One region of the Streptomyces sp. NPDC019937 genome, then DNA from elsewhere that is predicted to be linked to it. Evidence: riboswitches for the same ligand, from Rfam matches in the RefSeq annotation. Region 1 holds a riboswitch; each other region holds the start of a gene.

Region 1 (3,922 bases):
TGCCGCGCGACGCGGAGTTTCCAGATCAACCACGGCATCAGCCCGACCATCGGCTACGCGGGCCCCGTCACCTGGGGCGTCATGAAGCTGATCAACGCGCAGCAGGCGGCGGGGCGCAACCCCAACGCGGCGCGCAAGTGCCCCACCAACAAGGGCCGCATCGCCTGCGTCGACCTCACCCGGCAGCTCAGCTGGGTGCAGGACGGTTCGCGGCTGGTGTTCGGGCCGGTGCCGGTGCGTACCGGGCGGGACAAGTACGAGACCCGCACCGGGCTGAAGAAGGTCTACTGGCGGGACATAGACCACTGGTCGACGCTGTACCACGTGGCCATGCCGTACAGCCAGTTCTTCGACGGCGGCCAGGCCTTCCACTCCATCGCCGGAAGCGTATGGTCGCCGCCCGGCTCCCACGGCTGCGTCAACATGCGGTCCGGCGACGCGAAGAAGTACTGGAGCCTGCTGCGGAACGGCGACGACGTGTACGTGTACGGGCGTAAGCCGGGCACGTGATCGCGTGATCACGTGACGCGGAAGCGCCGCGGCTGCCCGATCGCGCATCGGGCAGCCGCGGCGTCTCCTGCCTGTCATGCGGGCCGGACGCTCCCGTAGATCGGCATCTCGGTGATCGGCGCCTTCTTGACCACATCTCCGGGCTTCGGGGCGTGGATCATCATGCCGTTGCCGATGTAGAGGCCGACGTGGCTGATGTCGTCGTAGAAGAAGACGAGATCACCGGGCTTGAGGTCGGAGGTCGAGACGCGCGTACCGGCCTTCACCTGGTCCCACGTGGTGCGCGGCAGCGAGACACCGGCGGTCCTCCAGGCGGCTTGGGTGAGCCCTGAGCAGTCATAGGAGTTGGGGCCGGTCGCGCCCCAGACGTACGGCTTGCCGAGCTGGGACTCCGCGAAGTCGATGGCCTTGGCCGCCTTGGTGCTGTTCGTGGAGGTGGAGGAGCCGCTGCCGGAGCCACTGCCGGAAGAGGAGCTTCCGCTCGACTGCTGCTCCTGCTGCTGCTCCTGCTTCTGCTGGGCCGCGGCCTGCCGCTGCTTCTCGGCCAGCTCGGCCGCCTTGCGCCGGGCCTCCTCGGCCTTCTTCTTCTCGATCGCCGCCAGCCGCGCCTTCTCCTTGGCGGTCAGGCTCGCCAGCAGCCGGCGGGCCTGGGACAGCTTGTCCTGGACGGACTTCTTCTTGGTCTTCAGCTCTTTCTGGGTCTCGGTCAGCGACGCCAGGCTCTTGGCGGCTTCCCCGCGCTCCTTGGCGGCCTTCGCCGCCTGCGTCTGGAAGTCGTCGACGGCTCTCTTCTGCGAACCGGCCATCCGGCTCATCAGATGGGACTGGTCGAAGAGGTCCTGCGGGTCGTTGGAGAACAGCAGGCTCGCGGCGCTCGAGGTCATGCCGCCGTCGCGGTACTGGGCCGCGGCGTAGGTGCCGAGCGTGCGGCGGGCCTCGTTGAGCTTCTCGGTGTTCTCGGCGACATCGGCCAGCAGCCGGTTGACCTTGGTGCGCTGCCGCTCGGAGCGCTCCTTGGCGGCGTTGTAGTGCTGGGTGGCGGATTCCGCCTGGTGGTAGAGCGTGTCCACCTTCTCCTTGACCGCCTCGATCGACTGCGTGGTGCCGGGCTTCGGGTCGCCCGGGGCGGCGTTCGCGGTCTGGGAGAGGAGGGTGACGGAGGCGAGGGCGGCGGTGGTGAATCCGACGGCGGTACGGCGCCCGGTGGAGGCGGCGGCGGTGGGTATTCGGGTCCGCGGCTTGCGGTGCGACGCCAAGGGAGGCGACTCCTTCCGTGGACCGCCTACCGGGTTAGCTGTCGGGTTCGGGCGGTTCGGAAGGTTGCCCTACGGCCGTGCGCGGGCGGCCGGCGCGTCGTGACGCCGTACCGCTGCTCGGGCCGATTCACCCCGGTGTTGCGTTGTGGGTCCCCGGCTCCGGGCGCCTTGCGACGTGGCCGGACTCGGCGGAGGCCGCCCGGGCCGGCGCGGTTCGCCGACGGGTGTACGGGCCGCCTGGGGGAGGACGGTAGCCAACTCGTGGTGCTCCTGTGAAGGCTGGTGGTCGTTTTGCCCGAAACCGTTTCGTGACATCCCTACGCAGTCCATGCGTAGGCTGTCAGTGTGGCGCCTAGGGGGTGCCGTCCGGACCAGGCCGGATCGGCGAGCGTGCGTGCCAGGGCCCGCGAGCCCGGCATGGTCCGGATGGCACCCCCTAAACTCGGTGAGCGATGAGCAGCCTCTTTGACGACAGCTTCCTGGCGGATCTCGGGCCTCCGGGCGAGGAGCCCCCGCCGCCCGAGGATTCCGCGCACCCGGATCCCGCCGGCGGTTCAGGCGGCGAGGACGTGCCGCACCACCTCTTCAGCGGTGCCTTCGACGCGCCGGTGCCGAGCGGGGGGACCAGAGAGGCGTACTACCGGGACGGCGCGGCCCGCCCGGCCGTCGACCCGGCGGCGCTGCTGGAGGGGCTGAACGAGCAGCAGCGGGCCGCCGTGGAGCACACGGGCTCGCCGCTGCTGATCGTCGCGGGGGCCGGGTCCGGCAAGACCCGGGTGCTCACCCACCGCATCGCGTACCTGCTCGGCACCCGCCACGTGCACCCCGGGCAGATCCTCGCCATCACCTTCACCAACAAGGCGGCGGGGGAGATGAAGGAGCGGGTCGAGGAGCTGGTCGGCCCGCGGGCGAACGCGATGTGGGTGATGACGTTCCACAGCGCGTGCGTGCGCATCCTGCGCCGCGAGTCGAAGAAGCTGGGCTTCACCTCATCGTTCTCGATCTACGACGCCGCCGACTCGAAGCGGCTGATGGCGCTGGTGTGCCGGGATCTCGACCTGGACCCGAAGAAGTTCCCGCCGAAGTCGTTCAGCGCCAAGATCTCCAACTTGAAGAACGAGCTGATCGACGAGGAGACCTTCGCGGGGCAGGCGGCGGACGGCTTCGAGAAGACGCTCGCCGAGGCGTACGCGATGTACCAGTCGAGGCTGCGCGAGGCCAACGCCCTCGACTTCGACGACATCATCATGACCACGGTCAATCTGCTCCAGGCGTTCCCGGACGTCGCCGAGCACTACCGCCGCCGCTTCCGGCACGTCCTGGTCGACGAGTACCAGGACACCAACCACGCTCAGTACACGCTGGTGCGCGAGCTGGTGGGCACCGGCACGGATGAGCAGGATGCCGGGGAGCTGTGCGTCGTGGGCGACGCCGACCAGTCGATCTACGCGTTCCGGGGCGCCACGATCCGTAACATCCTCCAGTTCGAGGAGGACTATCCGGACGCGCGGACGATCCTGCTGGAGCAGAACTACCGCTCCACCCAGACCATCCTGAGCGCCGCCAACGCCGTCATCGAGCGCAACGAGAACCGCCGCCCGAAGAACCTGTGGACCGAGGCCGGCACCGGCGCCACCATCACCGGCTACGTCGCCGACACCGAGCACGACGAGGCCCAGTTCGTCGCCGACGAGATCGACCGGCTGACGGACGCGGGGGACGCCAAGGCCGGGGACGTCGCGGTGTTCTACCGCACCAACGCCCAGTCCCGTGTCTTCGAGGAAGTCTTCATCCGGGTCGGGCTGCCGTACAAGGTCGTCGGCGGGGTCCGCTTCTACGAGCGCAAGGAGGTCCGCGACGTCCTCGCGTACCTGCGCGTGCTGGCCAACCCCGAGGACGCCGTACCGCTGCGCCGCATCATGAACGTGCCCAAGCGCGGCATCGGCGACCGCGCCGAAGCGATGATCGACGCGCTCGCGGCGCGCGAGAAGATCACCTTCCCGCAGGCGCTGCGCCGCGTCGACGAGGCGTACGGCATGGCGGCCCGCTCGGCGAACGCGGTCAAGCGGTTCAACGCGCTCATGGAGGAACTGCGGACCATCGTGGAGTCGGGCGCGGGCCCGGCGACCGTCCTGGAGGCCGTGCTGGAGCGCACC
Region 2 (3,922 bases), on a different contig from region 1:
TAGTACGCGGTCATCTCGGACGCGGTGCGGTCCTTGCCCTCGAACTGGTAGACGCCGTCCTTGTGGAACTCGGAGGCGGCGACGTCGAGCGCGAGCGCGATGTCCTGGCCCGGCTGGTAGCCGGCCTTCTTGATGGCCTCGACGATCAGGTCCAGGGCGTCCCGGTTGGAGTCGAGGTTCGGCGCGAAGCCGCCCTCGTCGCCGAGGCCGGTGGACAGGCCCCGCTCCTTCAGCACGCCCTTCAGGGTGTGGTAGACCTCGGCACCCCAGCGCAGGGCCTCGGAGAAGGACTCGGCGCCGACCGGCGCGATCATGAACTCCTGGATGTCCACATTGGAGTCGGCGTGCGAGCCGCCGTTCAGGATGTTCATCATCGGGACCGGCAGCAGATGCGCGTTCGGACCGCCGAGGTAACGGAAGAGGGGCAGGTCGGACGCCTCGGAGGCGGCGTGCGCCACGGCGAGGGAGACGCCGAGGATGGCGTTGGCGCCGAGCGAGGACTTGTCCGGGGTGGCATCCAGGTCGAACATCGCCTGGTCGATCAGGCGCTGCTCGGTGGCGTCGTAACCGACCAGCTCGGGGCCGATCTGCTCGATGACGGCGAGGACGGCCTTCTCCACGCCCTTGCCGCCGTAGCGGTTCTTGTCGCCGTCACGGAGCTCGAGGGCCTCGAAGGCGCCCGTGGAGGCGCCGGACGGGACGGCGGCACGGCCGGTGCTGCCGTCGTCGAGGCCGACCTCGACCTCGACCGTGGGGTTGCCTCGCGAGTCGAGGATCTCGCGAGCTACGACGACGTCGATGGACGGCACGAGGATCTCCTTCGTATGGGTCTTCGGTAGCAGCATGAGCCTAACCGCACCGAAGCCCCGGCGGGGTGCACCGTGGGGGCGGCGCACCCCGCCGGGGCTCGTTGACTACGGTGGTGCGGCTCAGCTGAGGTGGAGCTGCTGGCCGGGGAAGATCAGGTCGGCCTGCTGGACGACGTTCTTGTTCAGCTCGAAGAGCTTCTTCCAGCCGCCCTTGACGTCCTCCGTCTTGGCGATCTTGCCGAGGGTGTCACCGGACTTGACCTTGTACTCGCCGTCGCCCTTCTTGACCGGGCCACGGGCCTCGGAGCGCGCGGCGTGCTCGGGCGCGCTGCGCGGCGCGGCCTTCGGCTTGGCGGACGGGGCCGGCTGCGTGGAGTCGGACTGGCTCTGCTGCGGCGCGGACGGCGCGGGGGCGGGGGCGCCGCCGCTGGTCAGGCCCTTGCCACAGACCGGCCAGGCGCCCTTGCCCTGGCTGGCGAGGACCTTCTCGGCCACCTGGATCTGCTGGGACTTGCCCGCCTTGTCGGCGGTCGGTGCGAACGCGGTACCGCCGTAGGCGGCCCAGGTGGAGGAGGAGAACTGCAGGCCGCCGTAGTACCCGTTGCCGGTGTTGATCGACCAGTTGCCGCCGGACTCGCACTGCGCGACCTGGTCCCACTGGGAGCTGGTGGCGGCAGAGGCGGACGTCGCACCGATGAGCGGAGTGGCCACGGCGGCTCCGGCGAGGCCGACGAGCGCGGTGATGCGGGTGGCCTTGGAAGGACGACGGTGCTTGCCCTGAGCGTTGGACATGTTCGTTCGTTTCCTCACCGACGCCTACGAGGTGAGCTGTCGGGTTCGGGCGTGAGTTGCCCGGCCCGGTGCGGGGTTCGCACCGGGCTTCACCCCTAGCCGTTCGGCCGGTTTCGCCGGCCTCGCGGCACTTACCTTGGGTCCCCCGCTCCTGCCTTCGGCGCTGGCGCGTCGGTACCGGACGACCGCCGGCAGGACTCGGCGTGACGGTCGACGGTGCTCGCGGTGGCGAGCGGAAAGACGTTAAACACACGTGCGGGAAACGTTCAAACACCCTTATCGCAGCGAAGAGGGCTGTTATCGATCTCACTCGGGCCACATCGGCGCAGGTGGGGCCGGGTGCGGAGAGACCGGACACCAGGGACGGCCCGGAAAATGTGACGAGAGGTATGTCTCACCGGCGCCAGATCGGGCAAATCACCCCGAACTACTGGCCCCTGACAGTCAGGTCAAGTCGCTGACCAGGGAGGATGAGATCCGGGTCGGTTCCGATGAGGTTCTCGTTGCCTTCGTAGATCTGCCGCCAGTCGCCGCCCAATTCCTGCTTTTCGGCGATTGCTGAAAGGTTGTCACCCGGACGCACCGTGTAGCCGCCATCCGTGGGGTTTTCGGCACGATGCGCTCCGCCACGCGAGGCACGGTCGCCCGGTCGCGCGTCCCTCTCCGGCTCGCCCCGGTGCTTGCCGGAGGGCGTGGAGGCGCCGGACGCATCCGAGGCGTCCGCGGAGGGGGGCGTCGGGGTCGTGGCGGGTCCTTCGGAGGCGTCCTCGCCCTCGTCCTCGTCGGAGGAGGGAGACGAAGAAGAGGACGGGGACGGCGAGGGGTCCGGCGCGTCAGTAGAAGGGGACGGGGAGGGCGCGTCGTCGTCCAGCCCGTCGGGGGCCTTGGAGAGGTGGGGCCGCTCCGGCTCTCCGGCGTCCCGGCCCGAGTCGCCACGCTGCGGGGGCTGCTGGGAGGGGCGCGCCGTGCTGCCCGGGTTCACATCCGGGGCGTCGCCGTCGTCGGTCAGCTCGGCGTTGAGCGCGCAGCTGGGCCAGGCGTCCGGGCCGCGGTCGCCGAGTATCGCCTCGGCGACGGCTATCTGCTGGGAGCGGCTGGCGAGGTCGGGGCGCGGGGCGTAGTCGGTGCCGCCGTACTTCTTCCACATGTCGAGGGTCAGCTGGAGACCGCCGTAGAAGCCGTTGCCCTCGTTGGCGCTCCACATCCCGGCGCTCTCGCACTCGGCGACCCGGTCCCAGGTGGAGGCCGGGGCGGCCTGGGCGCCGGTCGCTCCGAGGAGCGGGATGGCGATGCTCGCGCCGGTCACCCCCGCCGCGACGACGATGGCCGGAGCCTGGCGGGGGCGGCGGTGACGTCCGTTCCCGGAAAGCATGCGAATCGCCTCTCGTGTGGGGGTCGTTTGCCGGTTGAACATAGCGACGTCACACGATCATCACAAGCCGGTGTATCCCAGGTCACGCCGCGGTCACGCGCCTGACCGGCAGTCACTTCCCCCAGGTCACCGGGAGGGTGCGCAGCCCGCGCATGATGAGTCCGCCGCGCCAGCGCAGGTCCTCCGGATCCGCCGCCAGTTGGAGGTCGGGGATCCGGCGCAGCAGGGTGGCGAGCGCGGTCTGTGCCTCCAGGCGGGCCAGCGGGGCGCCCAGGCAGTAGTGGATGCCGTGGCCGTAGCCGAGGTGCTGGTTGTCGGTGCGGGCCAGATCGAGGACGTCGGGGTCGGCGAAGCGCTCGGGGTCGCGGTCGGCGGCGGCGAGCACCACCAGCACCGGCTCGCCCTCGGCGATGTGCTGCCCGCCGATGGTGACCGGCTCGGTGGCGAACCGCCAGGTGGCCATCTCCACCGGGCCGTCGTAGCGGAGCAGTTCCTCGACGCCGGTGGCGAGCAGCCCCTCGTCCCCTTCTTCCGCTTCTTCCAGGTGTCGTTGCAGCCGGGCCCGCTGCCCGGGGTTGCGCAGCAGCGCGTAGAGGCCGTTGCCGATCAGATTGACGGTGGTCTCGAAGCCCGCGAAGAGAAGGATGAAGGCCATCGCCGCGGCCTCGTTCTCGGTGAGGTGGTCGCCGTGGTCGCTGGCCCGGATCAGATCGGAGATCAGGTCGTCGCCGAGGGCGGCGCGCTTACGGTGGATCAGCTCGGCCAGGTACGCGCGGATCCGCTTCACCGCGCGGGCCACTCCGCCGCGCGGGCCCCCGCCGTGCCGGATCATCGTTCCGGCCCAGTCCCGGAAGTCGTCCTGGTCCTCCCGGGGGACGCCGAGCAGATCGCAGATCGCGTAGATGGGGAGAGGAAAGGCGAACTCGTGGATGAGGTCCGCCTCCCCCCG
Region 3 (3,922 bases), on a different contig from region 1:
TCGGCTCGATGGCCGACCTGGACGCCGCCTCCCTGGAGGACGCCCGGGAGTTCTTCCGCACGTACTACGCGCCGAACAACGCGGTGCTGTCCGTCGTCGGCGACATCGACCCCGAGCAGACGCTCGCCTGGATCGAGAAGTACTTCGGCACCATCCCCTCCCACGAGGGCAAGCGGCCGCCCCGCGACGGCACGCTTCCCGACGTCATCGGCGGGCAGCTGCGCGAGGTCGTGGAGGAGGAGGTCCCGGCCCGCGCCCTGATGGCCGCCTACCGGCTGCCGCACGACGGCACCCGGGAGGCCGACGCCGCCGATCTGGCGCTGACCGTCCTCGGTGGCGGCGAGTCCTCCCGGCTGCACAACCGCCTGGTGCGCCGCGACCGCACGGCCGTCGCCGCCGGGTTCGGCATGCTGCGGCTGTCCGGCGCGCCGTCGCTGGGCTGGCTGGATGTGAAGACCTCCGGCGGGGTCGAGGTGCCCGGCATCGAGGCCGCCGTCGACGAGGAGCTGGCCCGCTTCGCCGAGGAGGGCCCGACGCCGCAGGAGATGGAGCGCGCCCAGGCGCAGATCGAGCGCGAGTGGCTGGACCGGCTGGCCACCGTCGGCGGCCGCGCCGACGAGCTGTGCCGGTTCGCCGTGCTGTTCGGCGACCCGCAGCTGGCCCTGACCGCCGTGCACCGGGTGCTGGACATCACCGCCGAGGAGGTGCGGGCCGTGGCCGCGGCGCGGCTGCGCCCCGACAACCGCGCCGTGCTGGTCTACGAGCCCGTCCAGGGCGCCGAGGACGCAGACGCCGCCGAAGCCGCCGACACCGACGCAGAAGGGGAGGCGGCCCAGTGAGCGACGCCGTCACCGCCACCATGACCTTCCACCCGCAGCCGCAGGGCGGCGCCCCCAGGCCGTGGGCGTTCCCGGCGCCGGAGCGCGCCGAGCTGTCCAACGGGCTCACCGTGCTGCGCTGCCACCGCCCCGGCCAGCAGGTCGTCGCGGTGGAGATCAATCTGGACGCCCCGCTGGACACCGAGCCGGCCGGTCTGGAGGGCGTCGCCACGATCATGGCGCGCGCCCTGTCCGAGGGCACCGACAAGCACACCGCCGAGGAGTTCGCCGCCGAGCTGGAGCGCTGCGGCGCCACCCTGGACGCCCACGCGGACCACCCCGGCGTCCGGGTCTCCCTGGAGGTGCCGGTCTCCCGGCTGCCCAAGGCGCTCGGGCTGCTCGCCGACGCCCTGCGCGCCCCCGCCTTCCCCGACGGCGAGGTCGAGCGGCTGGTGCGCAACCGGCTGGACGAGATCCCGCACGAGCTGGCCAACCCGGCCCGCCGCGCCTCCATGGCCCTGGCCAAGGAGCTGTTCCCGGCCGAGTCGCGGATGTCCCGGCCGCGCCAGGGCACCGAGGAGACCATCGAGGGCATCGACGCCGCGGCGGTGCGGGCCTTCTACGAGGCGCACGTCCGCCCGTCCACCGCGACCGCGGTCATCGTCGGCGACCTGGCCGGGGTCGACCTCGACCGGGCGCTCACCGACACCCTGGGCGCCTGGACCGGCGGCCCCGCCCCGCAGCGGTCGGTCCCGCCGGTCATCGCCGACGACACCGGCCGTGTGGTGATCGTCGACCGGCCCGGCGCGGTCCAGACCCAGCTGCTCATCGGGCGCGTCGGCGCCGACCGGCACGACCGCGTCTGGCCCGCGCAGGTGCTGGGCACCTACTGCCTGGGCGGCACCCTCACCTCCCGTCTGGACCGGGTGCTGCGCGAGGAGAAGGGCTACACCTACGGAGTGCGCGCCTTCGGCCAGGTGCTGCGCTCGACGCCGCCCTCGCCGGCCGGCGGCGGCTCGGCGGGTGCCTCGCTGCTGGCGATCAGCGGTTCGGTGGCCACCGAGGTCACCGGCCCGGCGCTGGAGGACCTGTGGAAGGTGCTGCGGACGCTGAAGGAGGAGGGGCTGACGGACGCCGAGCGCGATGTCGCCGTGCAGAACCTCGTCGGCGTCGCGCCGCTCAAGTACGAGACGGCGGCCGCCGTCGCGGGCACGCTCGCCGACCAGGTCGAGCAGCACCTGCCGGACGACTTCCAGGCGCAGCTGTACGCCCGGCTCGCCGAGGCGGGGACCGTGGAGGCGACCGCGGCGGTCGTGAGCGCCTTCCCGGCCGACCGGCTGGTGACGGTGCTCGTCGGCGACGCCTCGAAGATCGAGGAGCCGGTCAAGGCGCTCGGCATCGGAGAGGTGCGCGTCATCACCGGCTGAACCCCGGCCCGGCCGGCCCGATATGTCCCCGGGTCCGGCGCAACGCACCATCGGCACAAGGACCCTGGCGTCGCACAAGGCGCCGGGGTCCTCCCATATGCCCGATTCGTGGGGTGTTTGGTTTGTGGCGAGAACAACAAAAACCCGTAACCGTTTGGTGATCGAAACGCGGCCCGTTTAGCGTCAGTGCGGCTGTTCGCCGGATACCCGCCGCACCCGCGGCACGGACAGCCATCGCCGAGTCCCATGGTGCGAGTGCCAGGGGAGCCGGGGACCCAAACGTCCCTGGGGTGAATCGGACGCCTTCCCCGGCCGGGGGAGGGGCCCGTAGGAGACCTTCCTGCTCCGAACCCGTCAGCTAACCCGGTAGGCGAGAGGGAAGGAAAGGAGTGCGCCACCACATGGCGTTCACCCGTGCCGCCGGGAAGCACCGACGTCCCCGCCAAGCCGCCGTCCGCACCGGCGCCAACATCGCGGGCATCACCACGGTCGCCTCGGGCGTCGTCGCCGGCATCGCCGGCCCCGCCCTCGCCGCGACCGGCGAGACGCCGTCTCCCCAGGACACCGGTCTCCGTCAGGCGATGGTGATGGGCGACGGTCTCTCCGACCAGATCGACGCGCAGGCCCAGTCCCAGCGGGACGCCGCCGAGACCGCCGCCGCCAAGGCGAAGGCCGAGGCCGTGGCCCGCCAGGAGGCCGCGCGGAAGGCCGAGGCCGCCGCGAAGAAGGCCAAGGCGGAGCGCCAGGCCAAGGAGCGCGCCGCGCGTGAGGAAGAGCGCAAGCGCCTCAACACGTTCGTGTCGCCCATCAGTGGCTCCTACGTCTCCACCGGCTACGAGGCGTCCAGCGGCCTGTGGTCCTCCGGCAGCCACACCGGGATCGACTTCCACGCCTCCACCGGCACCTCGGTGCACTCGGTGGGCTCCGGTGAGATCGTCGAGGCGGGTTGGGGCGGCTCGTACGGCAACAACGTCGTCATCAAGATGAACGACGGCACCTACACCCAGTACGGCCACCTCTCGTCGATCGGCGTCTCGGTCGGCCAGAAGGTCACCCCCGGCCAGCAGATCGGCCTGTCCGGCGCCACCGGCAACGTCACCGGCCCGCACCTGCACTTCGAGGCCCGCACCACCGCGGAGTACGGCTCGGACATGGACCCGCTGTCGTACCTGCGCTCGCACGGCGTCAATCTCTGACGCACCGCCGCTCTGTCGAAAGGCCCCGTCCGCCCCGGGCGGGGCCTTCGGCATGCCGTCGCCGCCGTGACCGGCACCGTGACCGCCGCCGTGACCGTCGCGGTGACCAAAAAATAACCCCGAATTGACTTTGCCCATCGGAAATCCCGGCGGCTTCGAATAGAGTCGCTGAATGCGCGTCAATGGGATGCGTTTCGCGGCGGTTGAGGCGGAGGTTCGACAATGCGGGACCGGAAGTGAACGGGGATACGGCCGCCGTCCAGGGCGGTCGCCGGATTTCGGCACACGCGGTGTGCGCGGCGATCCGTGACGACATCATCTCCGGTACCTATCCGCCCGGCGCCCGGCTGGCCGAGGAACTGCTCGCCCGGCGCTACGGGGTCTCCCGGGTGCCCGTCCGCGAGGCGCTGCGCACCCTGGAGTCCGAGGGCTTCGTCACCACCCGGCGGCATGCGGGCGCGTGCGTCGCGCAGCCGTCCGA
Region 4 (3,922 bases), on a different contig from region 1:
GCGGCGAGCCAGGCCAGGGCGACGGTGGCGTGGTCGGCGTCGTGGTTGGCGGCCACGTCGTCGAGGGCGGCGAGGACCTTCTGGCCGCGCTCGGTCTCCAGGTGCTGGGCGGCGCCCGTGGAGCGGGCGCTGTCGACCGTGGCGCCGGGGCGGTACTTGCCGGTGAGGAAGCCGGACGCGAGGGCGTAGTACGGGAGCGTCGCCAGGCCGTGGCGGGCGGCCACGTCGGCCAGGTCGCCTTCGAAGGTGTCGCGCGAGACCAGGTTGTAGTGGGGCTGGAGGGCGACGTAGCGGGCCAGGTTCTCCTGGGCGGAGAAGGCCAGGGAGGCGTCGAGGCGCTCGGCGGTGATGTTGGAGGCGGCGATCTCGCGGACCTTGCCCGCCTTCACCAGCTCGTCCAGGGTGGAGATGATCTCCTCCACCGGCACCGACGTGTCGTCGTAGTGGGTGTAGTAGAGGTCGATGTAGTCGGTGCCCAGGCGCTGGAGGGATTCGTCCACGCCGGCCTTGATGGCGGAGGAGGAGAGCCCGCGGGGCTCCGGAACGCCGGCGCCGACCTTGGTGGCGAGGACGATGTCGTCGCGGTTGCCGCGGGAGGCGAACCACTTGCCGAGGATCGTCTCGGACTCGCCGCCCTGGTTGCCGGGGGCCCAGGCGGAGTAGACGTCGGCGGTGTCGACGAAGTTGCCGCCCGCCGCCACGTAGGCGTCGAGCACCTCGAAGGACTCGGCCTCGTCGGCCGTCCAGCCGAAGACATTGCCGCCCAGGGAGAGCGGGAAGACGGACAGATTGCCGATGGTCTTGCGGGTCTCAGTCATGCGGTTCTTCAACGCCCGTGGTGGAGGGGATTATTCCGCCGCTGTCCACGATGCCCGCGGATGACAGAAACCGGCGGCCCTGGCGTCAAGGGGGGAGAGAGCGCCAGAGCCGCCGGAGCGAGGGGCCGCCGGAGGCGACGGCCGGATCAGGGGGTCACGGGTTCAGCCCGTGGTCGCGCAGCCAGGGCATCGGGTCGATCGGCGAGCCGCCGCCCGGCCGCACCTCCAGGTGGAGGTGGGGTCCGGTCACGTTACCCGTGGCGCCGACGCGGCCGATGGTCTCACCCGAGGACACCTTGCCCGAGGTGACGACCATGGACGACAGGTGGCAGTACCAGATCTCGGTGCCGTCATCGAGCTTGAGCACGATGCGGTAGCCGTACGAACCGGCCCAGCCCGCCTGGGTGATGGTGCCGCCGCCCACCGCCTTGACCGGGGTGCCGGTCGGGGCGGCGAAGTCCTGGCCGGTGTGGTCGGCAGACCACAGGTCGCCGGCCTGGCCGAAGCCCGCGGTCAGGGTGTACGAGGCGACGGGGAGGGTGAGCCCGAGGGACGTGGACGTCTTGGCGGGGCGGTCGGCGGCGGCCTTGGCCGCGGCCTCCTTCTCGGCCTCCGCCTTCTCCTTCGCCTCGGCGGCCTTCTTCTTGGCGGCGGCCTCGGCCTTCTTCTGCTCGGCCAGGTCGCGGGCCTTGGCGGCGGCCTTGGCCGCGTCGTCGGCGGCGGCCTTGGCGGCGGCCCGCGCGGCGGCCTCGCGCCGGTCGTCGTCCGCGGCGGTCTGCTGGCTCTCGGCCTGCCGCAGGATGCGGGTGCGCAGCGCCTCGCCCGAGTCGGTGGCGCTGGTGGTGAGGGTGGCCGCGGCGGGCTGGGAGGAGCCCTGGTCGTCCGCCATCAGGGAGCCGATGCCGGGCAGGTCCTCGGCGGCGGGCAGTTGGGCCTTGACCTCGTCGGCGACGTGGGCGAGGTCCGGCATGGAGATCGGTACGGCGGGCCGGTCCTTGGCGCTCGCCATGCCGCCCGCGCCGACCGCCGCGATGACGCCGACGCCGAGGACGGCGCCGCTGCGGGCCATGGTCCCGCCGCGCTGCTTGACGACGCGGTGCTTGCCGCGCAGCGGGGCGATGGATTCCTCCGTCGGGTTCCACTCGTCCCAGACGGCTTCTTTGGCGCCGGAGGGATCATCCCCTTCGGCGCCGAGGCCGATCGCGGGCCGGGCGCCGGCTCCGGCGTCGAAGCCGACTCCGTACGCGGTCGCGGTGCCGATGCCGGTACCGGACGATCGGTACGGGGCTTCGTCCAGTACGGACCTGTTGGACGCCACCGGGGCGCACTCCTTTCCTTCCCTCTCGCCTACCGGGTTAGCTGACGGGTTCGGAGCAGGAAGGTCTCCTACGGGTCAGGTCGACCCGATTCACCCCAAGGTGGTGGTTCCCCGGTTCCCTGGTGCTGCGGCTGCTACCGCCGTGGTGCGTGGTGCTGCTGGTGGTGCTGTCACTGCACGTACGGGATTCGGCGACGGCGCACGGTGCCGCCTCTGCGACGGCTGTGTCGACCGCGCTGCGTTATCGAACGTTAATAGAGAGCGCGACATGATTCCAAGCTCTTCTGAAGAATCCGCGCAGCTTTGGGATGAACTTAGTAAGCATCGGGGGACAAGTGGGGGCGTATCACCCCGGTTGAAAAGGGATGGTAAAAACCTCCGGAGAGCTGATCGTGCGTCAATCGTTATGCGTACGCGTTACCGTCGACTACGGTCCGTGTCCGTAGCGGGCGCCGTCGTTCCGTTCGGTCCGGGCGGGACCGTTCCGTTCGGTCCGGGCGGGCGCCGGAGCGCGAGGAGGGCCATGTCGTCCGAGGTCTCCCCGCCCGTGTGCCGCGCGACGTCCTCCACCAGCGCGTCGAGCAGCCCGCCCGGCCCGGGGAAGCGGCGGCCGCGCAGCCGCTCCTCGGGGACGTAGAACGCGCCGTGCCGGTCGCGGGCCTCGGTCACCCCGTCCGTGAACAGCAGCAGCGTCGCGTCCTCGGGGAACCGCAGCTCCGTCACCCGGTCCGGCCACGCGCCCAGTTCACCCATCCCCAGCGGCAGCGCGGCCGTCTCCGGCTCCAGGGGTCGCACCTCGCCGTCGCCGGGCAGCAGCAGCGGCGGGGGGTGGCCGCGATTGATGAGGCGGAGGGTGGAGTCGCCGCGCGGGATCTCGCCGAGGACCGCGGTGGTGAACCCCTCGAACGACTCCAGCTCGGCCCGCTGCCGGGCGCCCTCGCGCCGCAGTGCCCGCTCCAGCCGTCCCGCCAGCCCCTCCAGCGTCGTCTCCTGCTCGGCCGCCTCCCGGAAGGCGCCGATGAGGACCGCGACGACCTCCACGGCCTGCAGCCCCTTGCCGCGCACGTCCCCGACGATCAGCCGTACACCGTGCGGGGTGTCCTGCACCGCGTACAGGTCGCCGCCGATCGCCGCGTACCGCTCGGCCGCCACATAGCGCGCCGCGACGTCCAGCCCGGCGATGCGGGCGGGCGGTACGGGCAGCACGGCCCGCTGCGCCGCCTCCGCGATGCCGCGCGCCGAGGCCAGCCGACGGTCGCCGCGGCGGACGACGCGGTTGATCACGAGCGCGAGCAGGGCGACGGTGGCCACCGTGGCGATCTCGGTCGCGGCCTGGGCCGGGTCCTTCACGCCGTGCAGCTCCGCCAGCAGACATACGGCGATGAGGGCGAGGGCCGTGGTGGCGACGGTCTGCCGCAGCGGGAAGAGGGAGGCGGCGACGAGCGGGGCCGCGGCGAAGAAGGGGGAGGCGGTGTACGGGGCCGGGGCGGCGAGGTCGAAGGCGACGCCGCCGAGCAGGAGGATGGCGGGGGTCCAGCGGATCGGCCTGCGCCCCGCCGAGGCCTCGACGGCCTCCTCGGCGGTGACGAGCCCGGCGGCCGCGCCCCGGGACTCGGCGGCGGGCGTACGGGCGGCCGTACGGAGGGGCGTACGGGCGGGCCTACGGGCGCCCGTACGAGCCCTGCTCCCTCGCACCCGCGCCACCGGCTTCTCCCGCCGTCCCTGGACCATGACCCCGCCACCAGGCTCCCGGGCGCCGGGGCGCGGTGCGAGCCGATGGCGGCCA

The links. A riboswitch is a leader RNA that binds a small molecule or an ion and turns the genes downstream of it on or off. The one in region 1 is predicted to bind cyclic di-AMP.
Region 2: it holds a riboswitch for cyclic di-AMP, as region 1 does, so the genes downstream of both, ABZ562_RS25485 (transglycosylase family protein) here and ABZ562_RS08810 (NlpC/P60 family protein) in region 1, are expected to answer to the same signal.
Region 3: it holds a riboswitch for cyclic di-AMP, as region 1 does, so the genes downstream of both, ABZ562_RS30835 (M23 family metallopeptidase) here and ABZ562_RS08810 (NlpC/P60 family protein) in region 1, are expected to answer to the same signal.
Region 4: it holds a riboswitch for cyclic di-AMP, as region 1 does, so the genes downstream of both, ABZ562_RS26130 (M23 family metallopeptidase) here and ABZ562_RS08810 (NlpC/P60 family protein) in region 1, are expected to answer to the same signal.

Annotation. Positions count from the first base shown of each region.
Region 1 covers NZ_JBEYAL010000007.1:90,005-93,926, forward strand. The annotation lists gene ABZ562_RS08805 (L,D-transpeptidase) at 1-510, shown strand, start outside; gene ABZ562_RS08810 (NlpC/P60 family protein) at 585-1,766, opposite strand; cyclic di-AMP (ydaO/yuaA leader) riboswitch at 1,774-1,967, opposite strand; gene pcrA (DNA helicase PcrA) at 2,219-3,922, shown strand, end outside.
Region 2 covers NZ_JBEYAL010000026.1:103,979-107,900, forward strand. The annotation lists gene eno (phosphopyruvate hydratase) at 1-815, opposite strand, end outside; gene ABZ562_RS25485 (transglycosylase family protein) at 930-1,601, opposite strand; cyclic di-AMP (ydaO/yuaA leader) riboswitch at 1,608-1,774, opposite strand; gene ABZ562_RS25490 (transglycosylase family protein) at 2,029-2,973, opposite strand; gene ABZ562_RS25495 (cytochrome P450) at 3,086-3,922, opposite strand, start outside.
Region 3 covers NZ_JBEYAL010000036.1:79,544-83,465, forward strand. The annotation lists gene ABZ562_RS30825 (pitrilysin family protein) at 1-839, shown strand, start outside; gene ABZ562_RS30830 (pitrilysin family protein) at 836-2,245, shown strand; cyclic di-AMP (ydaO/yuaA leader) riboswitch at 2,471-2,633, shown strand; gene ABZ562_RS30835 (M23 family metallopeptidase) at 2,647-3,441, shown strand; gene ABZ562_RS30840 (GntR family transcriptional regulator) at 3,678-3,922, shown strand, end outside.
Region 4 covers NZ_JBEYAL010000027.1:99,346-103,267, reverse strand. The annotation lists gene ABZ562_RS26135 (aldo/keto reductase) at 1-818, opposite strand, end outside; gene ABZ562_RS26130 (M23 family metallopeptidase) at 973-2,136, opposite strand; cyclic di-AMP (ydaO/yuaA leader) riboswitch at 2,148-2,279, opposite strand; gene ABZ562_RS26125 (PP2C family protein-serine/threonine phosphatase) at 2,554-3,867, opposite strand.